One region of the Streptomyces sp. NPDC056347 genome, then DNA from elsewhere that is predicted to be linked to it. Evidence: riboswitches for the same ligand, from Rfam matches in the RefSeq annotation. Region 1 holds a riboswitch; each other region holds the start of a gene.

The links. Region 1 has a riboswitch for cyclic di-AMP ahead of ACFCV8_RS16515 (NlpC/P60 family protein). Riboswitches for the same ligand answer to the same signal wherever they lie in the genome.
Region 2: it holds a riboswitch for cyclic di-AMP, as region 1 does, so the genes downstream of both, ACFCV8_RS03045 (transglycosylase SLT domain-containing protein) here and ACFCV8_RS16515 (NlpC/P60 family protein) in region 1, are expected to answer to the same signal.
Region 3: it holds a riboswitch for cyclic di-AMP, as region 1 does, so the genes downstream of both, ACFCV8_RS26135 (M23 family metallopeptidase) here and ACFCV8_RS16515 (NlpC/P60 family protein) in region 1, are expected to answer to the same signal.

The regions. Positions count from the first base shown of each region.
Region 1 is NZ_JBHJQP010000061.1:31,359-38,530, reverse strand. It holds gene pcrA (DNA helicase PcrA) at 1-920, opposite strand, end outside; cyclic di-AMP (ydaO/yuaA leader) riboswitch at 1,143-1,306, shown strand; gene ACFCV8_RS16515 (NlpC/P60 family protein) at 1,313-2,449, shown strand; gene ACFCV8_RS16510 (hypothetical protein) at 2,521-2,874, opposite strand; gene ACFCV8_RS16505 (NlpC/P60 family protein) at 3,192-4,238, shown strand; gene ACFCV8_RS16500 (GNAT family N-acetyltransferase) at 4,314-5,075, shown strand; gene ACFCV8_RS16495 (LuxR C-terminal-related transcriptional regulator) at 5,113-5,811, opposite strand; gene ACFCV8_RS16490 (PspC domain-containing protein) at 5,795-7,093, opposite strand.
Region 2 is NZ_JBHJQP010000006.1:62,315-69,486, forward strand. It holds gene ACFCV8_RS03025 (DMT family transporter) at 1-333, opposite strand, end outside; gene ACFCV8_RS03030 (NAD(+)/NADH kinase) at 528-1,580, opposite strand; gene ACFCV8_RS03035 (APC family permease) at 1,760-3,157, opposite strand; gene ACFCV8_RS03040 (hypothetical protein) at 3,483-3,803, shown strand; gene ACFCV8_RS03045 (transglycosylase SLT domain-containing protein) at 3,810-4,304, opposite strand; cyclic di-AMP (ydaO/yuaA leader) riboswitch at 4,308-4,495, opposite strand; gene ACFCV8_RS03050 (ABC-F family ATP-binding cassette domain-containing protein) at 5,043-6,725, shown strand; gene ACFCV8_RS03055 (DUF305 domain-containing protein) at 6,709-7,172, opposite strand, start outside.
Region 3 is NZ_JBHJQP010000133.1:562-7,733, forward strand. It holds gene ACFCV8_RS26120 (SHOCT domain-containing protein) at 1-309, opposite strand, end outside; tRNA gene ACFCV8_RS26125 (tRNA-Met) at 469-542, shown strand; gene ACFCV8_RS26130 (PP2C family protein-serine/threonine phosphatase) at 720-1,880, shown strand; cyclic di-AMP (ydaO/yuaA leader) riboswitch at 2,126-2,278, shown strand; gene ACFCV8_RS26135 (M23 family metallopeptidase) at 2,290-3,447, shown strand; gene ACFCV8_RS26140 (aldo/keto reductase) at 3,676-4,620, shown strand; gene ACFCV8_RS26145 (PrsW family glutamic-type intramembrane protease) at 4,622-6,190, opposite strand; gene trmB (tRNA (guanosine(46)-N7)-methyltransferase TrmB) at 6,313-7,172, opposite strand, start outside.

The DNA.
Region 1 (7,172 bases):
GCCGGGGCGTCGCCCTCGCCCGCCGGGCCGACCAGCTCGCGCACCAGGGTGTACTGGGCGTGGTTGGTGTCCTGGTACTCGTCGACCAGGACGTGCCGGAAGCGGCGGCGGTAGTGCTCGGCGACGTCGGGGAACGCCTGGAGCAGGTGGACCGTCGTCATGATGATGTCGTCGAAGTCCAGCGCGTTGGCCTCGCGCAGCCGGGACTGGTACATCGCGTACGCCTGGGCGAGGGTCTTCTCGAAGCCGTCGGCGGCCTGGCCGGCGAAGGTCTCCTCGTCGATCAGCTCGTTCTTCAGGTTGGAGACCTTGGCCGTGAACGACTTCGGCGGGAAGCGCTTCGGGTCGAGGTCGAGGTCGCGGCAGACCAGGGCCATCAGCCGCTTGGAGTCGGCCGCGTCGTAGATCGAGAACGACGAGGTGAAGCCGAGCCGCTTGGACTCGCGGCGCAGGATGCGTACGCACGCGCTGTGGAAGGTCATGACCCACATGGCGTTGGCGCGCGGTCCGACGAGCTGCTCGACGCGCTCCTTCATCTCGCCCGCGGCCTTGTTGGTGAAAGTGATCGCCAGGATCTGACCGGGGTGCACCCCGCGCTCGGCGAGGAGGTGGGCGATCCGGTGGGTCAGCACCCGGGTCTTGCCCGAGCCGGCCCCGGCGACGATGAGCAGCGGGGAGCCCGCGTGGACGACGGCGGCGCGCTGCTCGGTGTTGAGCCCGTCGAGGAGCGCCGCGGGGTCGATGACGGGGCGGGGGGCGCCGTCGCGGTAGTAGGCGTCCCTGGGCGGCGGGCCGTCGAACACGCCCTCGAACAGACCCTCCGGCACCTCCTCGGGTGCGGCGTCCTCGGGGGGCGGCGGGGGCTGTTCCTCCGAGTGCTGGAGGCCGGCCAGGAAACTGTCGTCAAAGAGGCTGCTCATCGCTTGTCGAGTCTACGGGCTGCCCCCTGTCCCCCGGTGGGCGTTCGCCGGGACGGTACGGAGCGGGAGCGGCGGTCCACGGTGGGTGAGCGCCTTTGCCGCCTTCGCGCAGGTCACGAAAATGTATCGGGCATTTCGAACATCAACCTTCCCAGCGGCACCACGGGTTGGCTAGCGTGCTCGACCGGGCGGCCCGACCCCCTTGCGGCGAACCACGCCGAGCGGGCGCCCGCGCCGAATCCGGGCTGCCTTCGCGGGAGTCCGGAGCCGGGGACCCGGACGCAGTACCGGGGTGAATCGGTCCTTCCCCCACATCTGGACCGTAGGGCGCCTTCCGTTCGCCCGAACCCGACAGCTAACCCGGTAGGCGGTCCACGGAAGGAGATGCCGTCTTGGCATCGCACCGCAAGCCCCGTACCCGGGTGCGCTCCACCGCACCGGCCGTCGGGCTCACCACCGCGGCCCTGGCGTCCGTGACACTGCTCTCCACGCAGAGCGCGGTGGCCGCGCCCGACCCGAGGCCGAGCGTCGAGGACGTACAGAAGAAGGTCGACGATCTCTACCGGCAGGCGGGCACCGCGACCCAGCGGTACAACCGGGCGAAGGAGGCGACCGCCGCCCAGCGGGCCGAGGTCGAGGGCCTGCTGGAGGACGTCGCCGAGCGGGCCGACAGGCTCAACGACGCCCGCAGGACGCTGGGCGCCTTCGCGGCCGCGCAGTACCGCAACGGCTCCGTCGCGCCGACCGCCACGTTCTTCCTGGCCGACGACCCGCAGTCGTACTTCGACCAGAGCCAGCTCATGGAGCGGATGACCAGCCGCCAGCAGAAGGCGGTCACGGACTTCCGCGTCCAGCAGGAGAGGACCGCGAAGAAGCGGTCCGAGGCGGTACGGAGCCTGGAGACGCTGACGACGGCCCAGGCGTCGCTGCGCACCAGCAAGCAGGACGTGCGGACGAAGCTGTCCGAGGCGCGCACGCTGCTCTCGAAGCTGACCGCCGAGGAGAAGGCGCGGCTCGCGGAGATCGAGCGGAAGAAAGAGGCGGAGGCCCGGCGCAAGGCCGAGGAGCTGGCGAAGCAGCAGGCCGCCGCGCGGGACGCGAAGAAATCCGGCGGTACGGGTACGGGAACGGACGCGGGAACCGGCACCGGTACCGGCACGGACGGCGGCACCAGCACCGGGACCAAGGCCGAGCAGGTCCTCGCCTTCGCCCGGGCCCAGATAGGCAAGCCGTACGTGTGGGGCGCGACGGGCCCGGCCTCGTACGACTGCTCCGGGCTGACCCAGGCCGCCTGGAAGGCCGCGGGCGTCGACATCCCGCGCACCACCTGGGACCAGGTCAAGATCGGCACCCGGGTCGCCACGGCGGACCTGCGCCCCGGTGACCTGGTCTTCTTCTACGACGACATCAGCCACGTCGGCATCTACAAGGGCGACGGGATGATGATCCACGCGCCGAAGCCCGGGGCGAACGTGCGCGAGGAGTCGATCTACTACATGCCGATCTACGGCAGCGTGCGCCCCGCGTAGCCGGCGGCGGGCACGCGCGGACCGCGTACCGCGTACCGGCTGCCGGACCCGTCCGGCAGCCGGGAACGGCATCAGGTCCAGAGCGTGGCGATGAAGATGTTGACGAGCGTCAGCCCGCCGACCGCCGCGAAGGCGCCCTTGTCGACCTTCTCCTCGTCCCGCTTGATGTAGACGAGCGCCAGGACCACGATCAGGACCAGCAGCTTCACGCCGATCTTGATGTTGTTCACGTGACCGCCGTCGGCCTCGTTCATCCCGACCAGCGCGACACCGGTGACCAGCATGGTCAGCGCACCGTGCAGCATCGCCGGGACGAACCGGGCCGTGCCCGCGCCCATCGACTTCATCTGGGTCAGGAATCCGCCCAGCAGGGAGGCGATGCCGACGATGTGCAGGGCGACGAAGACATGTATGAGTACGTCCATGAGGCCGCAGCCTAGCCGTGGCCATATCACCCCCCGGCAGGCAGGTCCACCTTCACGGGGCAAACATGCCCTCGTGCCACTTCACTCGCACCTGTACCAATTGCGGCACTCTGACGTAATTTTCCCGATCAATCGTCGGCGTTGCCACGCCAAAACCGAGCAATAAGCGTCATTACGACTCCGGCCCGTGTCCCGGGTCTAGCGTCACTGACGGACCGGGCGACCGACGTCAACGGAGACCGGCCACTCCGCCGAACGTACCGGCGGGCCCGTCGGCAACTCCCGTCGGGCAGTCGTCAGGAAGGACGCACGCCCCCGTGGCAGCGCATCGAAAACCCAAGCAGCGCCTGTACACCGGCCCTGCTGCCCGCACCGCGGCGACCCTCGCCCTCACCGGCGCCGCCACCGCCGCCGCGCTGCCCGGCTCCGCGGCCCACGCCGAACCGCGACGCACCCCCGCCCAGGTCAAGTCCGAGGTGGACCGGCTCTACCACCAGGCGGAGATCGCCACCGAGCGGTACAACGGGGCGAAGGAGAAGGCCGCCGCCGCGGAGCATGCCCTGGACGCGCTGCGCGACGAGGCCGCCCGCCGCACCGAGCGCCTCAACGCCTCCCGCCAGGAGCTGGGGTCCTTCGCCGCCGCGCAGTACCGCACCAGCGGCCTCGGCCCCTCCGTGCAGCTGGCGCTCTCCTCCGACCCCGACCAGTACCTGGAGCGGGCCTCGTACCTGGACCGGGTCGCGGACCGCCAGTCCGTCGCGCTCGACCGGGTCCGGCAGCAGGTCGCCCGGATCGCCACGCTGCGCGCCCAGGCCAAGGGGCAGCTCGCCGACCTGACCGCCCGCCGGACGGAGCTGAGGAAGAGCAAGGCGGCGATCACGACCCGCCTGACCGAGGCCCGCCGTCTCCTCGACCGGCTGACCCCGGCCGAGCGCACCTCGTACGAGAACACGGATCAGGGCTCGGCCGCCCGCGCGTCCCGCTCCCTGCCGCGCGGCTCCGTCCAGGCACCCAGCGGGCGCGCCGCCGCGGCCGTCGCCTTCGCGTACGGGGCGCTCGGCAAGCCGTACGTGTGGGGCGCCACCGGCCCCTCCTCCTTCGACTGCTCCGGGCTCACCCAGGCCGCCTGGCGCTCCGCCGGGGTCTCGCTGCCCCGGACCACGTACACCCAGATCAATGCCGGACGGCGGGTGAGCCGGTCCGAACTCGCCCCCGGGGACCTGGTGTTCTTCTTCTCCGGCATCAGCCACGTCGGGCTCTACATCGGCAACGGGCAGATGATCCACGCCCCGCGCCCCGGCGCACCGGTCCGGGTCGCCCCGATCGACCAGATGCCCTTCGCGGGAGCCACCCGGGTGGCATAGGCTCCCGACGCCGGTCCGGGCCGTCCGCCGTCGCGGCGGCCCTCCGTCGAGCAACCGGCCCGAGGACAACCCGACATGCCCATGGACGCCGAGGTCCAGACCCACGCCCGCACGCTCGCCCAGCGTTCCCCGGACCATCTCCGGGTCGGGCCGTTCACCGTGCGGTACAACCCCGACTGGTCCCTCAAGTACGCCAATTACGCCATACCCGACCAGGACGCGGAGCCGACCGCCGAGGACATCGGCGCGCTGGTCGCCGCGTTCCGGGCGCACGACCGGCTGCCCCGGCTGGAGTTCCTGCCCGGTTCGGCGCCCGCGGTCGAACCCGCGCTGCTGGCCGCCGGGTTCACCGTCGAGAACCGGGCCCCGATCATGGCCTGCGCCCCGGACGGGCTGCTGGCGCCGAAACCGGTGACGGACCTCGTGGTCGGCGAACCGGCCACCGACGCCGAGTTCGCCGCCGCCGCCCTCGTCCAGCACCACGGCTACGGCGGCGCCGGCGAGCCCGAGGACGGCACGGCGCGGTGGCTGCGCACGGCGGCCGAGGGCGGCGGGGTCGCGGCCCTCGCCACGCTCGACGGCGTACCGGTGGCCGCGGGCGGCTGCTCCGTACCCGTCGACGGCCTCACCGAACTGGCCGGGCTGGCCGTCGCCGACGCCTACCGCCGCCGGGGCATCGGCGCCGCGCTCTCCGCCCATCTGACGGCCACCGCCTTCGAGCGCGGCTGCCGGGTGGTGTGGCTGGAACCGGCCGACGAGGCCGTGGAGCGGATCTACGCGGGCATCGGCTTCGCCCGGATCGGCGAGAAGCTGAACATCTCGCTCGACCCGGCGTGAGGGGCCGGGGACCCGGGGCCCCGTGCGGCCCGGCGGCTCAGACCAGCCGCCGGGCCGTCGCCCACCGGGTCAGCTCGTGCCGGTTGGAGAGCTGGAGCTTGCGCAGCACGGCCGAGACGTGCGACTCGACCGTCTTCACCGAGATGAACAGCTGCTTGGCGATCTCCTTGTAGGCGTAGCCGCGGGCGATCAGCCGCAGCACCTCGCGCTCGCGCTGGGTGAGGCGGTCCAGGTCCTCGTCGACCGGCGGCGCGTCCGTGGAGGCGAAGGCGTCGAGGACGAAGCCGGCCAGCCGGGGCGAGAACACCGCGTCGCCGTCCTGGACGCGGAAGACCGAGTCGACCAGGTCGGTGCCGGTGATGGTCTTGGTGACATAGCCGCGGGCACCTCCCCGGATGACGCCGATCACGTCCTCGGCGGCGTCCGACACGGACAGCGCCAGGAACCGCACCGGATTGTCGACGGCCCCCATCAGCGAGGAGCAGCGGCGCAGTACCTCGACGCCGCCGCCGCCCGGGAGGTGGACGTCGAGGAGGACGACCTCGGGGCGGGTCGCCGTGATGACGGTGACCGCCTGGTCGACGTCGGCGGCCTCGCCGACCACCTCGACGCCGGTCTCCTCGGTGCGGCCGATCTCGGCCTGGACTCCGGTGCGGAACATCCGGTGGTCGTCGACGAGCACGACCCGTACCCGGCGCTCCGCGCCCCCGGCCGCCCCCTCAGTGGTCCTGATCATCGTTCGCCCTCTCCATCTCCAGCTCGACCTCCGTGCCCCCGCCGGGCACCGGACGCAGCCTTGCCGTACCGCCGTTGCGCTGCATCCGGCCGATGATTGATTCTCGTACGCCCATTCTGTCCCCCGGTACGGAATCCAGGTCGAAGCCCGGACCCCGGTCGCGGACCGAGACGAAGACCGTGCGGCCCTCGACCTCCGCGTAGACCTGTACGGCGCCGCCCTCGCCACCGTACTTGGCGGCATTGACCATGGCCTCGCGCGCGGCCTGCATCTGTGCGGCCAGCTTCTCGTCCAGCGGGCAGTCGCCGACCACGACGACCTCCAGCGGTACGCCGTGCTTGTCCTCGACCTCGGCGGCGGCGCGTTTGACCGCCTCGGCGAGGGTCTCGGGCTCGTCGTCCTCGTCCTTGCCGGTGCCCTCGGGGTTGTACAGCCAGTTGCGCAGCTCGCGTTCCTGGGCGCGGGCGAGCCTGCGGACCTCTCCGGCGTCCTCCGCGCGGCGCTGGATCAGGGTGAGGGTGTGCAGCACCGAGTCGTGCACGTGGGCGGCGACCTCGGCGCGTTCCTGGGCCCGGATGCGCATCAGGCGTTCCTCGGAGAGGTCCTGGGTCATCCGGATCAGATAGGGGCCCGCGAGCAGGGCGATGCCGGTGAGCACGGCGATCGCGGCGGTCAGGACGTTGCCGAGCTGGGCGGCGGAGCCGCGTACGACGACGAAGACGGCCAGGCCCACGCCGACCAGGGCGACCCCGGCGAGCCCCCGGGCCAGGTGCAGGACCCGGCGGCGGCGGCCGACCTCCATCCAGCGGGCGCGGCGGGCGTTGTCGGCCTGCCGCCACACCAGCACGGAGCCGCCGCCGATCAGCAGGGCGGGCCAGACGTAGCGGTTGGCGCCGCTGCTCATGTCGACGTTGCCGACGAAGATCATGCCGCCGATGATCAGCGCGATCAGCGCGAAGGTCTGGCCCCGGTCGGGTTTGCGGAACCGCCGGCGGCCGTCCGGGCCGGTCTCGAAGACGGGGCGCGGCGCCTCGACGCCGCCGACCCCGAGCGGGACGACGATCCAGAACACGGCGTAGAGCACCGCGCCAAAACCGTCCGCGAAGAACAGGCCGACGAAGAAGAACCGCACCCACAGGACGGGCAGGCCGATGTGCCCGGCCAGGCCGCGCGCGACACCGCCCAGGAACCGCCCGTCGGCGCTGCGGTACAGCTTGCGGGGCGGCGGCTCCTCGGGGTCTGCGGGGCGGGCGCCGGGGGCTCGGGTGGTGGCGGCGGACATGCCCCGATCGTCACATGCCCGTGCGGGCCGTGGCATCAGGGTCGGCCCCCTAAGGTCCGTTCACCTGGGGTCGCGGCCA
Region 2 (7,172 bases), on a different contig from region 1:
ACCGAAGAACAGCGCGCCGACCGCCACCGTGGCGCACGGCAGCAGCGCGACGACGATGTTGGCCAGCGAGGTCCCGATCCGGGATACGGCCAGGAGCGTGCCCGCCGCGTATCCGGCGAATCCCAGCAGGCCCAACAGCCATACGGTGCCCGGCCGGGCGGCGACCCGGCGCAGTTCGGCCCGGCCGTCCGCGCGGGCGGCCGCGACGGCGGTGAGCACCGCGCAGCAGACCGCGGTGCGGCCCACGGCGACGATCAACGGGTCGGTCCCGGTGACCAGGGCGCCGGACAGCAGCCAGGTGCCGGAGAGCAGCAGGACGAGGACGGCCGGCATCGCGTGGCCCCTTCCGTGGACGGCACGGGCGGCGAGAGCGTTCCGGGGCGTCGTCGACGGCTCGGAAGCGGGTGGGGAAGCAGGGCAGCCGGTACGTGGCACCACCCCCGGCCGCTCCCCCGTGGCCGCTGTCCCGCAGCGGCCGACTATAGCGGCGCCGCCGGGCGCTCCGGCCGGGGACCGCCGAAGACCGGCTAAGGGGCGAGGTGGAGGTGGGTGAGGTCGTGCGGGACCGGCCCGTCGTGGCGGAAGAGCGGAGCGCTCTCGCCGTCGGCCGCTGTGGCGGGGGCGTCGGTGAGTCGCAGGCGGGTGCGCAGCCGGCCGTAGAAGTCGTGCGGGCCGAGCCGGACGATCCGCAGGCGGCGCGGTGCCGCGTACGCCCCGAGCCAGTCCCCGGCGTCCAGCACGCCGCGCAGCTGGCCGTCGATGGTGACCGCGGCCTGGCCTGAGTGCGGCAGGACCCGTACGGCGATCGGTTCGTCGGCCGCGGCGACCACGGTGCGGCCGAAGGTCATGTGCGCCGCGACGGGGGTGAAGAGGACCGCGTCCATGCGCGGTGAGACCACCGGCCCCCCGGCGGCGAAGCTGTACGCGGTCGAGCCGGTGGGCGTGGCCATGATGACGGCGTCGGCGGAGTACGAGGCGAGGAGCCTGCCGCCGATGTAGACGCCGAGGCTCACCTGCCGGTCGCGGGCGAGCTTCTCCACCACGATGTCGTTGAGGGCGGTGACGTCCAGGGCCACGCCCCAGCCCTCCGCCGCGGCCTCCGCGTCCGGGGCGACCTGGGGCGGCGGCAGCATCGGGCGGCGGCCGTAGCCCATCAGGGCGTCGATGTCCGGGGGTACTTCGAGCACCCGGGAGGCCCGCATGGTCAGGGTCATGCGCTCCTCGAACTCCGCCCGGCCCCGGCGGACGGCGTCGAGCGCCCGGACCACGTCGGCGGACGGGACCTCGGTCAGGAAGCCGACGCGCCCCAGGTCGATCCCGAGCACGGCGCCGTCGTTCTTCGCGGCGATCCTGGCGCCGCGCAGGAACGTACCGTCGCCGCCGAGCGTCACGATCAGATCGGGGTTCCCGGCGACGTCGGCCTCCTCGCGTCCGCCGCGCCTGTGTCCGTCGTCCCGCCACACGTCGATGTCGGTGCAGGGGATCGCCTCCCGGGCGCACCAGTCGCGTACGACGCCGGCCGCGACGACGGCCTCGGGGCGGCCCTGGTGCACGACGACTCCGACCCGTTCGACACCCATCCCGCCCACTGCTCCCCGTGTTCCGACGACGCTCCTCGTCCCACTGTGGGCAATGCGGGGCGGGTCCGCCCGTCGCCGGGGCGGCGCTGCGTCCGGTCGGGCGACGGGCGCGAACGGGCGCGGCCCGCCGGTGGAGGATCTCCGCCGACGGGCCGCGCACCGCACGGAAGGTGCCCCGGTCAGGACTGGACGTCCTCCGGAATGCTGACCAGCCAGCGGGTCTCGCGGCGGGGCCGCAGATAGAGCGCCCAGTAGAGCGTGGCGACCGCGGTGATGCCGCCGGTCCACAGCAGGTACTCGGCCTCCTGCTGGGTCAGGATGTACGCCAGCACGGCGATCAGCAGCACGGGGACCGCGGGCCACAGCGGCATGCGCCAGGCCGGAGCCTCGCGGTGCGTGCCGCGGCGGCAGAGCAGGGCCGCGACGGCGACCAGCAGGTACATGGCGGTGACGGAGACGCCGGTGACGCCGTACAGGGTGTCGAGGTTGACGAAGCAGAGTGCCGCGCCGGGTACGCCGACGACCAGGGTCGCGACCCACGGCGAGCCGAACCGGCCGAGCCGGGCCAGGGCGTTGTTGACCGGTGCGGGCCATGCCTTGTCGCGGGCCGAGGCGAAGAGCACCCGGGAGTTCTGGATGACCATGACGATGCCCGCGTTGATGATCGCGAGGGCGACGCAGAGGCTGACGAAGGTGCCGACCGCCGAGTTGGACCAGGCGGTGACCATGGTGCTGAGGTCGCCGGAGGTCAGGGCCTCCAGGTCCGGGGCGCCCATGGTGATGGCGATGACCGGGATCAGGATGACGGCGGTGGAGATGGCGAGGGTGGCGAGCACGGTGCGGGCCACGTTGCGCCGCGGGTTCTCCAGTTCCTCGGAGAGGTAGACGGCGGTGGAGAAGCCCTGGGTGATGAAGAGCGCGATGGCCAGTCCGGAGACCACCATCATCGCGGTGACGGTGGAGTGGGAGCCGCCCTCGGAGGCGACCGTGCCGTGCACCAGAGCCGATCCGCCGCGCTCGGTGTGGGCGAAGCCCAGTACGGCGACGACGCCCGCCGCGATCACTTCGAGGACCAGGAAGATTCCGGTGATCCACGCGTTGGCGCGCAGGTCCAGCAGACCGGCGAGGGTGGCGAGCAGCATGACCCCGGCGCCCGCGACGGGGGCCGGTATGTGCACGATGGGCGCCAGGTAGTCCGCCGTCCCCATGGAGATCACCGGGGGCACGATCATCACGACCAGCAGCGACAGCACGAAGACGAGCCATCCGGCGAGCCGTCCCGCCATGGTCGACACCATGGCGTACTCGCCGCCGGCGCTGGGGATGAGGGTGCCCAGTTCCGAGTAGCAGAAGGCGACCGCGATGCAGAGCAGCGAGCCGATGGCGATGGTCAGGGCCGTGTACGTGCCGAGGCTGGAGAAGAGGTCCGGCACGACCACGAAGAGGGTCGAGGCGGGCGTCACACAGGACAGCGTGAGCAGCGTGCCGCCCACGACGCCGATGGAGCGCTTGAGCTTCTGGGGGGTGGGGCCGGTCGCCGGGGCGAGCGCCTGTGGTGCGCTGAGCGTGTCGGTCATCGTGCGGTTCCGATCAAAAGGTGCGGTGTTTGAGCACGGGAGCGGTATCGCCTCCAGACGAGGACGTGGTGAGTGGTTTCGTCGCTCCCAGCGCGCCATGCAATCCTGACGTGATCCGCAGGTCAAGAGGTGTTCACCTTCGGAATTCGTTGTTCCAGTGATCCATTTCGACGATTTGACGCTAACTGTGTAGGGAACATCGGGGGATCGGCAGGTGCGGGAACCGAAGGCCGGACCGAGGGAAATTTTCCCCCTCGTCCGGCATCCGGCGAATGCGTGCGACCCATGGGTCGCGCATTCGCCGCGCCGGTGCCAGCCTGGATGCATGGCTTGGGCGTCATGGACGACTTGTGGTGTGTTCTCCGGGCACGGCGGCGTGCTCACGGAGGAGGTCGGTGTCCTGTCCGGGGACCTGACCGTGCACACGACCTGGGCCGAGGACACGGCCCAGATCACGGTGCAGTACTCGGGGGCGATCGACTGGTTCACGATGGCGGGCAGCCCCGTGGCGTGCTGTTCGGAGGAGGACAGCCGCCGCCTGCACGACGCCGCGGTGCAGGCGGTACGCAACGGGGCGGCGGCCACCGTGCCCCTCCCGCCCCGCGCCGGACAGCCGGAGCGGGCGGCGGAGTCCGCCCCGGAGTGACGGAGGTCAGTAGGCCCCGTCGACGTTGTCGATGGAACCGTAGCGGTCGGCGGCGTAGTTGCACGCCGCGGTGATGTTGGCGACGGGGTCGAAGCTGTCCGTTGACGTGCCGGGCACGTGGTAGGCGAGGAAGGTCGGATCGATGATCTGGAGGAGCCCCTTGGAGGGGGTTCCGGCGGCGGCGTTCGAGTCCCAGCCGTTGACGGCGAGCGGGTTGCCCGAGGACTCGCGCATGATGTTGCGGTGGATGCCCTCGTAGCTGCCGGGGATGCTGTGCTCGGCCATGACCGCGAGGGACTGCTTGATCCAGCCGTCCAGATCGTTCGTGTACGCCGAGGGCTGCCCGGCGGACGCGGTGGCGGTCGGCGGAGCCGGTGTCGCCGAGGCCGCCCGAGCGCCGAACAGCGGCAGCAACAGAACGGCCGCCCCTGCGCCCACGGCTATGAAACCCCTGGTCAGCGAGGCGTAGGTGCGACGACGGCACGTAGCGGTGAAGCGCATGGTGGTTCCTCTCCGTCGCCTGCGAGGTGAGCTGTCGGGTTCGGGCTGGAGCTGCCCGGCCGCGCGGGAGCGCGACTTCACCCCGAGCCGTCCGGGTGTCCGGACCGGCGATGTGCCTGGGTTCCCCGCTCCTGCCGTGCACAAGTGGTCGGAATGCGCCGGACAGCGGCAGGATTCGGCGTTCCGTCCGGATTGACGGAGACCGTAAGCGAGAAGAACCGAAAGGGACAAGACCCTAATTTCCACTTGCAATTCACCAACAAGATCAAGTCGTTGGATTCCCGGTCACCCCACTCGCGTCGACCGGGCCCGAAGCCTTGCGGGCAAAGGGCTCCGAAGCGCGTGGCGCGACCCCCGCCGACAGGATGTGACTCGCGCCACGGAACAACGAAAGGCGCCTTTCGGATCCGTCCCGCGCGTCGCCCCGCGGACCGGCCGGCGTTGCCTTCCCCTCCACCCTGCGGTTATGGTTCCTATGTCCTGTTGTCTCCGATAGAGGTGGACGTTGCGCATCTGAGGTCCGCGAACACCGCGCGGTACGGCTCCCGGCCGTACGCCCGCCACGCTGTCGCAGTGCTTCCGCACTGCCCGTGGCATCCGCGTGGATGCGACCTCGGTGCATGGCCCGTCCATCGATCTCCAGGACCGCCGCACCCTTTCTCCGCTGCCCGGTCGCCGCGTGGTGCTCGCATACGAATCCCCGTTCATTGCGTATGCGACTCGACTGCGAGGAAAACCATGGCGACACCCACCGCGCCCAGCGCCTCCCTCACCTGCTCCGCCCTGACCTTCCGATGGCCGGACGGCACCACGGTCTTCGACGGGCTCTCGCTGAGCGTCGGCCGTGGCCGGATCGGACTCGTCGGCAACAACGGTGCGGGCAAGTCCACCCTGCTGCGGTTGCTCACCGGTCAACTGCGCCCGTCCGAGGGCTCGGTGACCATCGGCGGCAGCCTCGCCCATCTGCCGCAGAACATCACCCTCGACACCGCCCTGCGGGTGGACCGCGCGCTCGGCATCGCGGAGCGGCGCGAGGCACTGCGGGCCATCGAGTCCGGAGACGTCGACGAGAAGCACTTCGAGACGATCGGCGAGGACTGGGACGTCGAGGAGCGGGCCCTGGCGACCCTGGGCTCGCTCGGTCTCGACGGCGTCGGACTCGACCGTACCGTGGGCGAGTTGTCCGGCGGGGAGACCGTGCTGCTGCGCCTCGCGGCGCTGCTGCTGGAACGGCCCGACGTCCTGCTCCTGGACGAACCCACCAACAACCTGGACCTGTTCGCCCGCCAGAGGCTGTACGGGGCCGTCGACTCCTGGCACTCGGGCGTACTGATCGTGGTCAGCCACGACCGCGAACTGCTGGAGCGCGTGGACCGCATCGCCGAGCTGCGCGCCGGATCGGTGAACTGGTACGGCGGCGGCTGGTCCGCCTACCAGGAGGCCGTGGCCGCCGAACAGGAGGCCGCCGGACGGACGCTCCGTGCCGCCGAGGCGGACGTACGCCGCCAGAAACGCGAGCTGGAGGAGACTCGCACGAAACTGGCCAGGCGTCAGCGCGCCGGCAGGAAGGCCGAGGCGGAGGGCGGGCTGCCGAAGATCCTGGCAGGCCGCCGCAAGCGGTCCGCCCAGGAGTCGGCGGGCAAGCTCCGCGGCGTTCACGAGGAACGGCTCGGCGAGGCTCGCGAGCGACGGGAGGAGGCAGCGGACGCGATCCGCGACGATGCCGAGATCCGGGTGAGCCTGCCGCACACGGCGGTGCCCACCGGACGCACCGTGCTGTCCGTGAGCGAACTGCGCCCCCGGTTCGGCCGACTGCGCGAAGGGCGCCTCCAGGTGCAGGGGCCCGAACGGATCGCGCTCGTCGGCCGCAACGGCGCGGGGAAGACGACGCTGCTGCGTACGCTCACCGGCGAGCTGGCACCGTTGTCCGGCGAGGCCAGGACCTTCGTCCCGACGCGGTTCCTCCCCCAGCGGCTCGACGTGCTGGACCCGGAGCTGAGCGTCGCGGCGAACGCCGCCCGCATGGCCCCCGGGGTCACCGACAACCACATCCGCGCCCAGCTCGCACGCTTCCTGTTCCAGGGAAAACGCGCCGAGCAGCCGGCGGGCACCCTCTCGGGCGGCGAGCGGTTCCGTGCCGCGCTCGCCGCGACGATGCTCGCCGCACCGGCGCCGCAGCTGCTGATGATGGACGAGCCGACCAACAACCTCGACATCGCGAGCGTGCGGCAGCTGACCAGCGCGCTGGAGGCCTACGAAGGCGCACTGCTGATCGCCAGTCACGACCTGCCGTTCCTGGAAGCGGTCGGCACGACGCGGTGGCTGCTGGTCGAGGAGGGGCTGCGCGAGACATCCCCGCAGGAGGTGGCCGAACTGCTCTCCGCGCCCACGGCTCCTGTCGGGGTCAGAGCCGGTCGATGATCTTGTTCATCTGCTCGATCTCCGCGGTCTGGGCCGTGACGACGGCTTCGGCGAGCTTCTTCGCGTCGGCGTTCCTGCCCTGCTTCTGCTCGTCCTCGGCCATGGTGACCGCGCCCTCGTGGTGGCCGATCATGAGCTGGGCGAACTTCTTGTCGAAGTCCCTGCCCTTGGCGGCCTCGAGTTCGGCCATGTCCTTGTCGGACATCATTCCGGGCATGCCCGCGCCGTCCGTTCCATGGTCCATCCCGGGCATGTCACCCATCGAGGAGTCCGGCAGCGGCTTGCCCCAGGACGTGAGCCAGCCCTTCATCGTGTTGATCTCGGGGTCCTGTGCGCTCTCGATCGCGGTGGCCAGCTTCTTGATCTCGGCGTCGGCGGCCCGGCCGTCGGCAAGCTTCGCCATCTCGATGGCCTGCTGGTGGTGCGGGATCATCTGCTGCGCGAACT
Region 3 (7,172 bases), on a different contig from region 1:
GGTCCCGCCCGTACCGCTGTCGGGCGAGTTGGCCGCCTCGCGTACGTACGACTTGAAGGCGGCCTCGCGGTCCTGGGCGTCCTTGACCTCGCGCTTGGCCATGGAATCGCCCCGGAAGATCACGTACAGCAGTACGCCGATGTAGGGCAGCAGCAGGGAGAGGATCAGCCAGCCCCCCTTGCCCCAGCCGCCCAGGTCGTGGCTGCGGAAGATGTCCGTGATGACCTTGAACAGCAGGAACAGCCACATGATCCAGAGGAAGAACACCAGCATGGTCCAGAAGAGGTTGAGCATGGGGTAGTCGTCCACGGATCTCTCCTCGGCCGACGCGCGTTCTGCGCGGTGATGAACAGGGGTAAACCAGTCATATCACCGCATATATGTGTGCGCCTCTTGCCTGTGCGATGCCGGTCGATGGCCCGGGTGGTCAGAAGCGCGTCCGGGATGGCGTAGAGTTGGGTTTACCGACGCGGGGTGGAGCAGCTCGGTAGCTCGCTGGGCTCATAACCCAGAGGTCGCAGGTTCAAATCCTGTCCCCGCTACTGAAGGAATCGGGCCCGGTACGCATACAGCGTGCCGGGCCCGATTCGTTTTCCCCGGGGCTGCGCCCGTACCTCCTTCGGCCGACGCGGAGTCGCCGCCCGGTCCCCCTCCGGTGAGGCTGGGGGCGGGGCACGGCGCCGTCCGCGCCCGCGTGCGTACCGGGCAGGAGACCACTGGTGTGGAAGCGGGAGAAGCGGCGCGGCCGGCACGCCGGGGGCGGGGCCCGCGGCCGGAGCTTCGTACGCAAGCTGCCCGCGCTGATGATCCTCGGCGGGGTGCTCTTCGACGGGCTCACCCCGGAGACCTTCACCGCCATTCCGTTCTTCGTGGCCGCGCCGCTGATCGCCGCCCCGTTCTTCTCGCTCGCCAGTACCGTCCGTACCGCCGTCGCCTCGATGCTGGCGGTCGTCCTGCTGCGGCTGTACAGCAGCACGCTGCCTGAGGTGGTGCCGCTGATCGAACTGCTCACCCTGGCCACCGTCTCGGTCCTCGCGGTCGTGATCAACGGGGTGGTGCGGCGGAGCAACGAGCAGCTGGCCTCCGCGCGGTTCATCGCGGAGACGGCCATGCGCGCGGTGGTGCCCCAGCCGGCCGGCCGGATCGGCGGACTGCAGGTCGCGGCACGGTACGAGGCCGCGCAGGCGGACGAGTACGTCGGCGGCGACCTGTTCGCCGTGGCGGACACCCCGCACGGGGTGCGGATGGTGGTCGGGGACGTACGGGGCAAGGGGCTGGGGGCCGTGGAGACGGTGGCCGTGGTCATCGGGGCGTTCCGCGAGGCGGCCGAACAGGAGTCGTCCCTGGCGGAGGTGGCGGGACGGCTGGAGCGGGCGCTGTCCCGGGAGGAGGCGCGACGGGGCGGGCTCGACGTGCTCGAAGGCTTCATCACCGCCGTACTGGCCGAGATCCCGGCCGGACTGTCCCGCGTACGGATCGTCAACCGCGGGCATCCCGAACCGATTCTGCTGCACCCGGACGGGGCGCTGGAGGTGCTGCGGCCCTCGGTGCCCGCGCTGCCGCTCGGCATGGGGCTGGGTACGTGGCAGGAGCGGACGGACGAGTGGGAGCTGCCGGACGGGGCGACGCTGCTCCTCTACACGGACGGCCTCTCCGAGGCCCGGAACGCCGAAGGGGTCTTCTACGACCCGGCGGCCCGGCTGAGCGGGCGGATCTTCCCCGGGCCGGAGGAGCTGCTCTCCGCGCTGACCGACGACGTGCGCCTGCACACCGGTGGCGAGACGACCGACGACATGGCGCTGCTCGCGGTGGTGCGTCCCGCGCAGGGGCAGCCGGACCGGCGACGGACCGTGCCGATCGTGGGCGCGGACAAGGAATGAGCGGCCCCAAAGGCGATACCACGGTGTGTAGTCGAAGGGCGCCGCTCCGCATAACATTTGACATAACGTCAGAAACGAGTTGACGGCTGAGCGGCGATCAAGTGGCCCTGTTTATACATATATGCCCGGTAAAGTCCAGGCCAAAGACGTGAACGATCAGTGGGAACAGCTTGGAATGAAGCCCCGGTGTCTATTAACGTTCGATAACGCAGCGCGGTCGTCCCAGCCGTCGTCAAGGGCGGCGCCGCGCGCGAGCGCCGAATCCCGCAAGGGAACCGGGGAACCACCTACATGGGGTGAATCGGGCGCCTGTGCCTCGTGAGAGGCGGAGGAGTCCGTAGGAGACCTTCCTGCTCCGAACCCGTCAGCTAACCCGGTAGGCGAGAAGGAAGGAAAGGAGTGCGCCCCCGTGGCGTCCAACAAGCCTGCCCCCGAAGCCCCTTCATGGTTCCACGGCGATCACGGTGATCTCGGTACTGGTCACGGCACCGGCCATGGGGCCGACCGCACCGCCGAGTTCGCCACTGCCGACCACACCGCCGCGTTCGCCACCGACTTCCGTTCCGACGCGGGCAACGCCGAGGCCGAGCGCGGCTGGAGCGAGTGGAACCCCACGGAGGAGACGGTCCGCCCGGTGCGCGGCAGGCACCGTGTCGCCAAGCAGCGCACGGGACTCGCCCGCAGCTCCACGGTCCTGGGTGTCGGCGTCATAGCGGCGGTCGGCGCGGGCGGCATCGCCACCGCGCAGGGCAAGCCCCCGGTCTCCATCTCGGTGCCCGACGCGATCTCGGACAACCTCCCGGACGCCAAGTCCCTGCCCGGCGTGGGCTCCCTGTTCGCCGGCGAGTCCGAGGCCGACCAGGCCGCCGCCGCCACCGCCGCCGCCCCGCTCACCACCGCGGGCATCACCACCGCCGAGGCCGAGCAGGGCACCACGGACGCCGGTGAAGCACTGCGCGCCCGCATCCTCCAGCAGGCCGAGCAGCAGCAGGACGCGGCCGCCGCCGAGGCCAAGGCCGCCGAGGAGAAGGCCGCCGCGGAGAAGGCGGCCGCCGAGGCGAAGAAGCAGCAGGACGCGGCCGAGGCCAAGGCCGCCGCCGAGAAGAAGAAGGCGGAGGAAGAGGCCAAGAAGAAGGCGGAGGCCGTACGGCTCGCCAAGCTCGCCGCCAGCTACTCCCTCCCGACCTTCTCGTACACGATCACCTCGACCTACGGCCAGGCCGGTTCGATGTGGTCCTCCGGCCACCACACCGGCCTCGACTTCGCCGCTCCGACCGGTACCCCGATCAAGGCCGTCCACAGCGGCACGATCACCTCGGCGGGCCTGGCCGGTTCGTACGGCTACCGCACGGTGCTGAAGCTGGATGACGGTACGGAGGTGTGGTTCTGCCACCAGTCCTCGATCGGCGTCAGCGTGGGCCAGAAGGTCACCACCGGCGAGGTCATCGGCCGGGTCGGCGCGACCGGCAACGTGACCGGCCCGCATCTCCACCTGGAAGTCCACTCCGCCGACGGTTCGGGCATCGACCCGATGGCCTGGTTCCAGAGCAAGGGCCTCACCCCCTGAGCCGTCCCGCCGGCACCACTGCCTGAGCCGGTCCCCGAATCGCTCGCCCGGCCGGTTTCCCGGCCCGTGAACCCCGGCAGCCCTGACGCTCCCCCCGACGTCAGGGCTGCCGGCTCTGTTCCGGGCGGCCTCCGCCCCGGCGGAAGGGGCGGACGGGGCGCCGGGCGGAACAGCGGGCCCGCCCGGAATCGCGGAATAGCGGGCTCGCCGGGATTCGTTGATCCACTCATGACTTCTCTACGCCCGCTGGGCTCCTCGAGTCTCCAGGTCTTCCCGCTCGCACTCGGTGGCAACGTCTTCGGCTGGACGGCCGACGAGGCGCAGTCGTTCGCAGTGCTGGACGCGTACACCGCGGCCGGGGGCAACTTCGTCGACACCGCCGACGGCTACTCCGCCTGGGTTCCGGGCAACAAGGGCGGGGAATCGGAGACGGTGATCGGGAAGTGGCTCGCCTCCCGATCCGACCGCGACGACCTCGTCATCGCCACCAAGGTCTCCACCCACCCCGATTACAAGGGGCTCTCCCCGGCCAACATCAAGGCCGCGGCCGAGGCGTCGCTGCGCAGGCTCGGAACCGACCGCATCGATCTCTACTACACGCACTTCGACGACGAGTCCGTCCCCGTGGAGGAGATCATCACGGCCCTGGACGAGCTGGTGAAGGAGGGCAAGGTCCGGGAGATCGCCGCCTCCAACATCAGCCCCGAGCGGCTCCAGGCCTCGCTGGACTTCTCGGAGCGCGAGGGGCTGGCCCGCTACGTCGCCCTCCAGCCGCACTACAACCTGGTCTCCCGCGACACGTACGAGGGCGGGCTCCAGGACACGGCCGCCCGTGCCGGACTGGCCGCCGTGCCGTACTTCGCCCTCGCCTCCGGCTTCCTCACCGGCAAGTACCGCCCGGGCGTCGAGGTGGAGAGCGCGCGGGCCGGCAGAGTGACGCAGTACCGGGACTCGGAGCGGGGGCAGAAGGTCCTGGCGGCGCTGGACAAGGTGGCCGCGGCCCACGACGCGCAGGTCGCGACCGTCGCGCTGGCCTGGCTGGCCTCCCGGCCGACCGTGGCCGCGCCGATCGCCTCGGCCCGTACGGTCGAGCAGCTGCCCGCGCTGGTGGCCGTCGCCGACCTCTCGCTGACCGAGCAGGAGCTGGCCGAGCTCACCGAGGCGTCCGCCTGACCTATGGCGTGTGCCGCGGATGCGGGTCGTACGGCGGCTGGTACGCGTTGTACTGCTGCGGGTACGGCCCGTACCGCGGGTACGCGGTGTACGACGGGCCGTGCGGGTACGCGGCGGACCGGGCGTACGGGCCCGGCTGTTGCGCGTGCGGTCCCGCGTACGGGCCGGGCTGTTGCGCGTACGGGTACGGGCCCGGCTGGGCGTACTGCGCGTGGGGCGGGAACGGCGGCTGGCGGTGGGGGCGCAGCCGGCCCGTCGCCTGCGCCGCGTGGGCGAGGGCCGGGGCGGCCACCTCCCGGCGCTGCCACAGGTGGTGCAGCAGCTCCAGCTCCCGTTCGGCGAAGTCCGGGCCCGCCTCCCCGCGGCGGGCCCGCAGCCGCAGCGAGGCCAGCGCCGTCGCGAAGGACTCGTACTCCGCGACGGCGTGGGCGGCCGCCTTGCCCTCCGCCTTCGCCGCCGCGCTCCCCCCGGCCGCGACCGTGCGCCAGTGACGGGCCATGTCGCGGGCCATGCCGCGGGCCCGCATCGAGGCGAGCGCGAGCGGCTCCGCAGGGGTGAGCCAGCCGGCCGCCGCGTAGGCGGGCAGCTCGGCACAGAGCGTACGGAGCTTCCGGTAGCGCGACGAGATCGCCAGCCAGGTCACCAGACCGAAGACCGGGACCATGAACACCCCGTACACCGCGTAGAAACCCAGCGGGCTGAAGACCGCCGACCCGTTCCACAGCGCGTGCATGCCCATCGCGAGGACGAGCCCGAGCAGCGGCAGCAGGACCCGGCGGAGCTTCTGGCCGCGCGGGCTCGCCGCGGCGAGCCCGAAGCCTATGCCGGTCAGCGACGTGAAGAGCGGGTGCGCGAACGGCGACAGGACCGCCCGCACGAAGAACGTCGCGGCCGTCATCGCCGGGACGCCCGAGTGACCGATCTGCTGGTCCTCGCCGAAGGCGTTGCCGAGGTACAGGATGTTCTCGGTGAAGGCGAAGCCGCTCGCGGTGAGCCCCGCGATCACGATGCCGTCGACGATCCCGGTGAACTGCCGTCTTCGGAACAGGAAGATCAGCAGGACCGCGGCGGCCTTGGCGCTCTCCTCGACGAACGGGGCTATCACCGTCGCCCCGAGGGTGTCGGCGTTCGACGGATCGGCGGTGGTCGTGGCTATCCACCGGGTCGCGAACGAATTCGCCAGGATCGCGACCAGGGCGGCGGCGAACGCTCCCCAGGCGAAGGCGAACAGCAGACTCCGCCAGGGACTCGGCTCGACCCGGTCCAGCCAGCGGAACGCGGTCATCAGCAGTGGCACGGGCAGCACGGCGAGCCCGAGGCCGACGAGGAAGCCCTGCGTGCCCGTCTGGTCGCGGACCAGGGCCAGGATCGCCAGACCGCAGAGCGCGAGGACCGTGAACACGGCCGCGATACGGAAGGCCCGGCTGCGCCACACCAGGCCGACCCGGCGCGGCCGGTACCGCCAGCGCCCGCGCTCCGGCACGGCAGCCAGGATCTCGCCGACCCGCTGCTCCTCGAGGAGCGGGACGGCGGGCTGAGACTGTCGCTGTTCTGCAGACCCGTCGGACACCACCCGACGACCCTAACCATCGGCACTGACACCTGACCACGGGGCGACCGGACATACCGGCGCCCCGGGACGGGCCGGACACGGGGCCGGACGCGGTATCGGTCGAGGTGTCGGTCGAGGGCTCAGACGCGGGCGAAGAGCAGGTCGTGCACCACGTGGCCCTTGTCGAGGCCCTGCCCCTCGAACCGGGTCAGCGGCCGGAACGCGGGCCGGGGGGCGTATCCGCCGTCCGCCGCGGTGTTCTCGAAGCGGGGGTGAGCGGTCAGCACCTCCAGCATCTGCTCGGCGTACGGCTCCCAGTCGGTCGCGCAGTGGAGCACCGCGCCCGGCTTCAGCCGCCCGGCCACCAGGTCCAGGAACTCCGGCTGGATCAGCCGTCGCTTGTGGTGCCGCTTCTTGGGCCACGGGTCGGGGAAGTACACCCGCAGCCCGTCCAGCGCGTCCGGTGCGAGCATCTCGCGCAGCAGGATGATCGCGTCACCGTTGGCCACCCGGATGTTGGTCAGGCCGTTCCGTTCGGCGAGGCCGAGCAGATTGCCCTGGCCGGGGGTGTGCACGTCCACGGCGAGGATGCCGGTGCCCGGGTCGGCGGCGGCCATCTGCGCGGTGGCCTCGCCCATGCCGAAGCCGATCTCCAGCACGACCGGGAGCCCGTCGAACATCTCGGGCAGGTCGAGGACGCGCCGGCCGTCGATGTCCAGGCCCCACGTGGGCCAGAGCCGCAGCAGAGCGTCCTGCTGGCCGGGCGTCACCCGGCTGCGGCGCGGCTGGAAGCTGCGGATGCGGCGCTCGTGGTGCGAACCGGCCGGGTCGATGGCGGGTCCGCCCGGGAAGCGCGACTCCTGGCGCAGCCTGCGCTGCCGCTCGAAGGAGGCCTCCCGCAGGTCGTCCGGAATCCCGGCGGTGGACGGTCCGGCCCCGGGCGCCGGGACGGAATCGGGCGCCGAAGAGGATCCGGGCGCCGAAGACGCTTCGGAAGCCG